Regions from separate parts of the Cytobacillus sp. genome, predicted to be linked through region 1. Evidence: predicted binding sites of a transcription regulator. Region 1 holds the regulator's gene; the other holds the start of a gene.
The links. Region 1 encodes NrdR, which represses ribonucleotide reductase genes. Its sites were predicted from a motif close to AACACNATATATNGTGTT; they were not measured.

Region 1 (3,422 bases):
GCGAGGTTGCATTTCATAAGTTTGCGCCACAGGGTGTAAGCGGAGTGGTTATCATCTCTGAATCTCATTTAACTATTCACAGCTTCCCGGAGCATGGCTATGCCAGCATTGATGTGTATACGTGTGGAGATCTTGACCCTAACATCGCTGCAGACTTTATTGCAGAATCGTTAGGAGCTCAAACGCGTGAGAATATCGAAATTCCTCGCGGTATGGGTCCAGTTCAAGTTAAACAAGCTCAAGTGCTTTAATAACAGAATGATCTTAAGCAATCCAGAGGTGTATTGAATACACCTCTTTTTATTTTGCTTAAATTTGCTTAAATACATTACCTTTAGTATCTCCCGTAAAAAAAAAATAGTACAATAAGGATACATGAAAAATAACGGAGGAAAGAGGATGTCTATTTTCAGGCAGCTTGCCAGCCGCTATAAAAAGCAGTGTGAAACAAATGAAAACCACTCTGATCCAGAGCTCACTACAAGATATTATAGAACCAATACAGCTCAAATGCTGCAGACGATTGAAGAATTATTCAAAGCAGACCAAAATGTAAACATTCTCAGCATTTCCAAAGAACACGGAGAGATTGCAGCAGAAATTAAGAAAGATAAATCTTGTTTTGCCATTGTCACAGTCGTAACTGTCAGGCCTTTCGAAACGGCTGTAGATATCAATATCTCAACTGAGCAATCCTCTCCGGCAGGTGTACACCCAATACTTAAAAGAGAAGTTCTTTCCATTTATGAAAAGGTGAATAAACGGCATGATTTTCTCGGTTCTGCAAGAAACGCAGATAAATAGTTGTACTTGTACTGACAACTCCTTTTTTATAAGATAAGAGTAACAAATAAAATACGGTAATTGGTCTAAAGCCAGCAAAATTACTTATTTATCGCTGTCTAACGGGCAGTAACCCCCCACTTCAAGCCTCAAGGGAATCGAAGGAGGGTAAGCGGGGGAAAACTGCCCGTAAAGGCCCGATAGAAGAACAAAGCCTAAGAACGCCACGTCCTGTGGCAACGTCTTTGTGAACCACTTCCTGTTGGCCTCAACTAACAATCAGCGGGGGACCCCCTGATTGAAGTTTCACTTTATAAAAGAATTCGGAGCTGATTGTATGAGATGCCCTTCATGCCAAAACAATAATACCCGTGTTCTCGATTCCCGTCCTGTTGATGACAGCAGGTCCATTCGGCGCAGAAGGGAATGCGAGAAATGCGGATACCGGTTTACGACTTTTGAAAAAGTGGAAGAAATTCCTTTAATCGTTGTGAAAAAAGAAGGCACCAGAGAGGAATTCAGCCGGGAAAAAATACTGAGAGGCCTTATTAAAGCATGTGAAAAGAGGCCGGTTGCCCTAAAGGATCTGGAGGAAATTACTTTTGATGTGGAAAAAGAGCTCCGCAGCAACGGTGTCTCCGAAATAAAAAGCGATGAAATTGGCGAAATGGTTATGGACAGGCTCGCAAATGTGGATGATGTGGCATATGTTCGTTTCGCATCTGTATACAGGCAATTTAAAGATATTAATGTTTTTATCGATGAACTCAAAGAATTAATCAAAAAAGAACAATCTTAAATCAGGTCAGTTGCTGCTGTCCCTGATTTCTAATGAAATAGTCTAATGGGCTGAAGGATTTCTTTGGCTCTTTTTTTACGGTATATGCTTTTGATATTAATCAGAGTAATAAATATTCTTAATAGAAAAAGGTGAACACCATGGCCCAGCATTGGCAGGAGATGCTCCCCATTGATCGATATACAGTAGCAGCCAGCGGGCTTTTGCATGATTATGACCGAAAAGTGCTGACTCTGTTATATCAGCCGCTCATTGGCTCTGTGTGCTTCAGTTTATATATGACATTATGGGCGGAACTTGAAGAAAACCGGCTATGGGCATCTTCTAATTCACACCATAGTTTAATGAATTTCATGGGCATGGGGCTTAAGGATATATATGAAGCCCGCCTCAAGCTAGAAGGGATAGGACTTTTAAAGGTATACGTAAATAAAGATGAAGAGACAAGGTCATTTATTTATGAACTTCTCCCCCCGCTGACACCTGAACAATTTTTCCTTGATGGCATGCTCAATATTTATCTTTATAAGAAATTGGGCAGAAACCAATTTATGAGGCTGAAACGCTTCTTCTCAGACCAGAAGGTAAAGACAGCCACAGGATATGAGGAAGTTACAAAGGCTTTTCAGGATGTATTTAAATCAGGACACCCTGGTTCTTTTGAGGTTGACGATGAAGTGGTGCAGCTGATGAATGAATCAGAGACAGAAGGGTATATTGGAAGGCAGGAACAGGAAGGCATTCAAATCGGGAATGAAGATTTTAATTTTGAACTGCTTCAGGCAGGGCTGAATGAATCACTAGTACCGAAAAAGGCCATCACAGTTAAAGTAAAGGAATCCATCAGCAATCTTGCCTTTTTGTACGGAATTGACCCTATTCAAATGAAAAATATCGTCATCAGCGCTGTAAATGAAGATGATGAGATAAACATTGATGAGTTGAGAAAATCTGCACGGGACTGGTATCAATTCCAGAACCAGGACCAGCTGCCATCCCTGATTGACAGGGTTCAGCCTGCCATCCATCAGTCTCATAAAAAACAGCCTGAAACACAGGAAGAAGAGTTGATCCGTTATTTGGAAATCACCTCACCAAGGCAGCTGTTAAAAGATATATCAGGAGGGGCAGATCCATCAAAAGGCGACCTGCAGATCATTGAAGATGTCATGTTTCAGCAAAAGCTTTTGCCAGGGGTAATTAATGTGCTGATTCAATATGTTATGCTCAAAACAGATATGAAATTGACCAAAGGCTACGTAGAAAAAATAGCTGGTCACTGGGCTAGAAAGAAAATTAAAACACCCAAGGCAGCTATTGATTTAGCTAAGAAAGAACACCGGCAATACCTGGATTGGGCGGAAGGAAAGAAAACAGCCAGCACAACTGGAAACAAAAAGAAGCCGATCAGGACAGAAATGCTTCCGGACTGGTTTGATGAAAAAAGCAGTGCATCCGCCAAAAAGACAGAGCCTCAGCAGCAAGTAAGCGAAAAGGATCAGTATGAGCTGGAAATGAAAAAAAAGGAGCTTCATGAAAAATTAAAAAAACTGCGTTCACAGGAGGTGACTGATTGATGGAGAAAATTAATGAAACATTAAGGCGCCTTGCGGGCAATGAAGGTTTTCAAAAAAGGTATGAAATGATGAGGAATCAAACGCTTAATCACCCTGAAGTGAAGGCTTTTATCCAAACTCATCGGGATGAATTGACATCTGAGATGGTTGAAAAGAGCCTTAGCAAACTCTTTGAGTATACACAGCAGAGCAAGGAATGCAATAAATGTCCGAGCTTGGAGGGCTGTGTGAATTTTATGCAGGGCTATCATCCGGAACTTGTA
Region 2 (3,422 bases), on a different contig from region 1:
CAGGTGTGAAAGGTCTTTGTAGCCTTTACGATGCAAAAACTGGGCAGCTCTCGCACTTCTCATGCCGCTTTGGCAATATAAGTAGACTGGCTTGTCCGGACGCAATTCTTTCATGCGCATTTTCATTTGTGAAAGCGGTATATTGCGGGCACCTAAAATATGGCCGTTTTCAAATTCATTTGGTTCACGTACATCGATTAATTGGGCTTTTCTGTAGCCTTCTCTGAACTGGTCTTCCGTAAGCGTTTTAACAATTCGGCGCTGATAAAACCAGGTTATCACGGAATAGGTAATGATTGCACCCAAAATGATAAGAATGAAATAAAGTGTTTCCAATATGTCTTTCTCCTTTCACACATAGGTAAGCCAACTAATATTATATAAGCCTTTCCTAATAGGAGTAAAGGAAATCTGTTAAATTTGTTATGGAAATTCAACTTGCTTTAAATTTCTCTGGAACTTTGGTAGACTATTAACCGCATGTGACTAGTTAAAGAATCTGAAAATGAGGGCTACATATGACTAAAGAAGTTTGGCGATTTATCGATTCAGGAGAGGGGTCACCTTCTTTTAATATGGCTTTGGATGAGGCATTGCTTGACTGGAACAGTGAGGGCAAAATGCCACCTGTAATCCGTTTTTACGGATGGAATCCGGCCACTCTTTCAATCGGTTATTTCCAAAAGGTTGAAAAAGAAATAGATATGGAAGCTGTTAAGCAGCATGGATTGGGATTTGTCCGCAGGCCTACAGGCGGAAGAGGTGTGCTTCATGAACATGAACTCACTTACAGTGTGATCGTTCCTGAAGCCCACCCCGAAATGCCGAATACAGTTACAGAAGCGTACAGAGTCATTTCTGAAGGGATCTTAGAAGGTTTTCACGGACTTGGGATGGAAGCTTATTTCGCAGTCCCAAAGACAGCTGAAGAAAGGGACTCTCTGAAAAATCCAAGATCTGCTGTTTGTTTTGATGCCCCCAGCTGGTATGAACTTGTAGTAGAAGGCCGTAAAGTGGCGGGAAGTGCACAAACAAGGCAAAAAGGGGTAATCCTTCAGCATGGTTCCATCCTACTTGATTTGGATGAAGACAAGCTGTTCAGCCTGTTCAAGTATCCGAATGACAGAGTCAAAGAAAGAATGCAAAGAGCTTTTAAAAATAAAGCTGTTGCCATTAATGAGCTGACAACTGAAAAAATCACCCTGGATCAAGCAAAAACAGCTTTCAAAAAGGGATTTGAAGAAGGCTTGAATATTGAACTTGAACCTTATAAGCTTACAGATGAAGAAATGGCATATGTACAAAAAATCGCAAAAGAGCGATATGAAAGTGATGACTGGAACTATAAGAGATAAAAGCGGCAAAGTCGCTTTTTCTCTTTTTTTAATGAATAATTTTCCAATTGCTGCCCTGTAAAAGTGCAAGCTTCAAAATATGTTAAAATTTATCGTTAATTGTCGGAAATCGGCTATTAACTCTGTTTTTCTTTAAATTTTAGTATATTTTAAGTTTGACAAAATCACATTTAGCTGAACCTGACACAATATGTAGTGGTGTCGAAAATATTTAGGACACTATATATTGATTTTGAGGTTTGAGGTATGGTAACTTTAGGGTACTCTTTTAAAACAGATAGATATACTCTATCTGCCCATATGGTTTACACATTAATTGATAATTGAATTTAGAAGGAGTTGTAACAATGTCTGTTGCTCTAGGACAAAAAATGAAATTGAACATTGATCGTTTAAACAAGGACATCCGTCTTTTTCCTCAGGTTCATCCTGTAACCCCAGATATGAAAATGACCCACAAAGGTGTTTCCCGCTTAGTTATGCTTGACCGCTACACTTTCAAAGACACCGAAAAAGTAACACTCACAAATGGTGACTTCGTTGTTCTCACCATCAAAGAGGATCCTAAATTTCCTGCACGGGGCCTGGGCTTTATCCAGGATATCGATTGGGAAAACAAGACAGCCAAAGTTTTAGTAGAGGAAGATTACAGAGGCGTGCTGGATGATCCGGAAGAATCTAGAACAGGCATTATTACAAAGCCTCTTGATGTAATCGAGAAGCCCCTTGAAATCTTCTATGAGCAAATCGCCAAGCGTAACGCAACAGGTCTGGCATCTGTTGAGAAAACCGAAGAAAAGAAAAAAGAATGGTTTGAAAAATTCTATCAGGAATTGAAAAACTTGAATTTCATTCCGGCTGGCCGCGTATTGTATGGAGCGGGTGCCGACACAGATGTTACGTATTTCAACTGCTACGTAATGCCATTCGTACAGGACTCCCGTGAAGGAATTTCCGAACACCGCAAGCAGGTAATGGAAATCATGAGCCGAGGAGGAGGAGTTGGGACAAATGGCTCAACTCTAAGACCGCGCAACACTTTGGCTAAAGGAGTAAACGGCAAGTCATCTGGTTCCGTATCCTGGCTTGATGATATTGCGAAGCTTACACACCTTGTGGAGCAGGGAGGTTCCCGCAGGGGCGCTCAGATGATTATGCTGGCGGACTGGCATCCGGACATTATCGAATTCATCATTTCGAAAATGCAGAACCCAAGAATTTTACGATTCCTTCTTGAAACTACTAATGATGAAACAATAAAAAAATATGCTAAAGAAAAATTAAAATTCACTCCATTTACCGAACAGGAAATGGCCATGTACCAGGGTATTATTAATTACAAGAGCATTCCCGGCTACGGCGGATTCAGTGATAAAATCATAAAGGATGCTGAAGAAAAACTGGAAACTGGCGGTACTTACAGTGTTCATAATTCTGAATTCCTTACTGGGGCAAATATTTCAGTCTGCCTGACAAAAGAATTTATGGATGCAGTTGAAAATGATGCGGAATATGAGCTTCGCTTCCCAGATGTTGAATCATATGATGCTGACACCATGAAAACCTACAACGAAGAATGGCATAAAGTCGGTGACGTCAGAGAATGGGGAAACCTTGGCTATAAAGTCCGTGTTCACCGCAAAATCAAAGCTAAAGAACTTTGGAATCTGATTAATATCTGTGCAACATACTCAGCAGAGCCAGGTATTTTCTTTATTGATAATGCCAACGACATGACCAATGCACAGGCTTACGGACAAAGGGTTGTAGCAACAAACCCATGCGGCGAACAGCCTCTCGCGCCATATTCTGTCTGCAACCTTGCAGCAGTGAACCTTGCAGAAATGGCAGATAAGGAAAATAAGACCGTTAACTTTGAAAAGCTGAAGCGTACTGTTGAAGTAGGAGTACGTATGCAGGACAACGTAATAGATGCTACACCATACTTCCTTGAAGAAAATAAAAAGCAGGCATTAGGCGAGCGGCGTGTTGGTCTTGGCGTTATGGGGCTTCATGATTTGCTGATCTATTGCGAAACAGAATATGGTTCTGAAGAAGGCAATGTGC

Region 2: the regulator NrdR is predicted to act here: its motif matches at 1,538-1,555, upstream of ACEQ1T_RS05260 (vitamin B12-dependent ribonucleotide reductase).

What each region holds. Positions count from the first base shown of each region.
Region 1 is NZ_CAXQGS010000027.1:21,259-24,680, forward strand. It holds gene speD (adenosylmethionine decarboxylase) at 1-251, shown strand, start outside; gene ACEQ1T_RS03630 (hypothetical protein) at 400-804, shown strand; gene nrdR (transcriptional regulator NrdR) at 1,121-1,582, shown strand; gene ACEQ1T_RS03640 (replication initiation and membrane attachment family protein) at 1,723-3,159, shown strand; gene dnaI (primosomal protein DnaI) at 3,159-3,422, shown strand, end outside.
Region 2 is NZ_CAXQGS010000038.1:7,083-10,504, reverse strand. It holds gene ACEQ1T_RS05270 (rhodanese-like domain-containing protein) at 1-336, opposite strand, end outside; gene ACEQ1T_RS05265 (biotin/lipoate A/B protein ligase family protein) at 519-1,355, shown strand; gene ACEQ1T_RS05260 (vitamin B12-dependent ribonucleotide reductase) at 1,703-3,422, shown strand, end outside.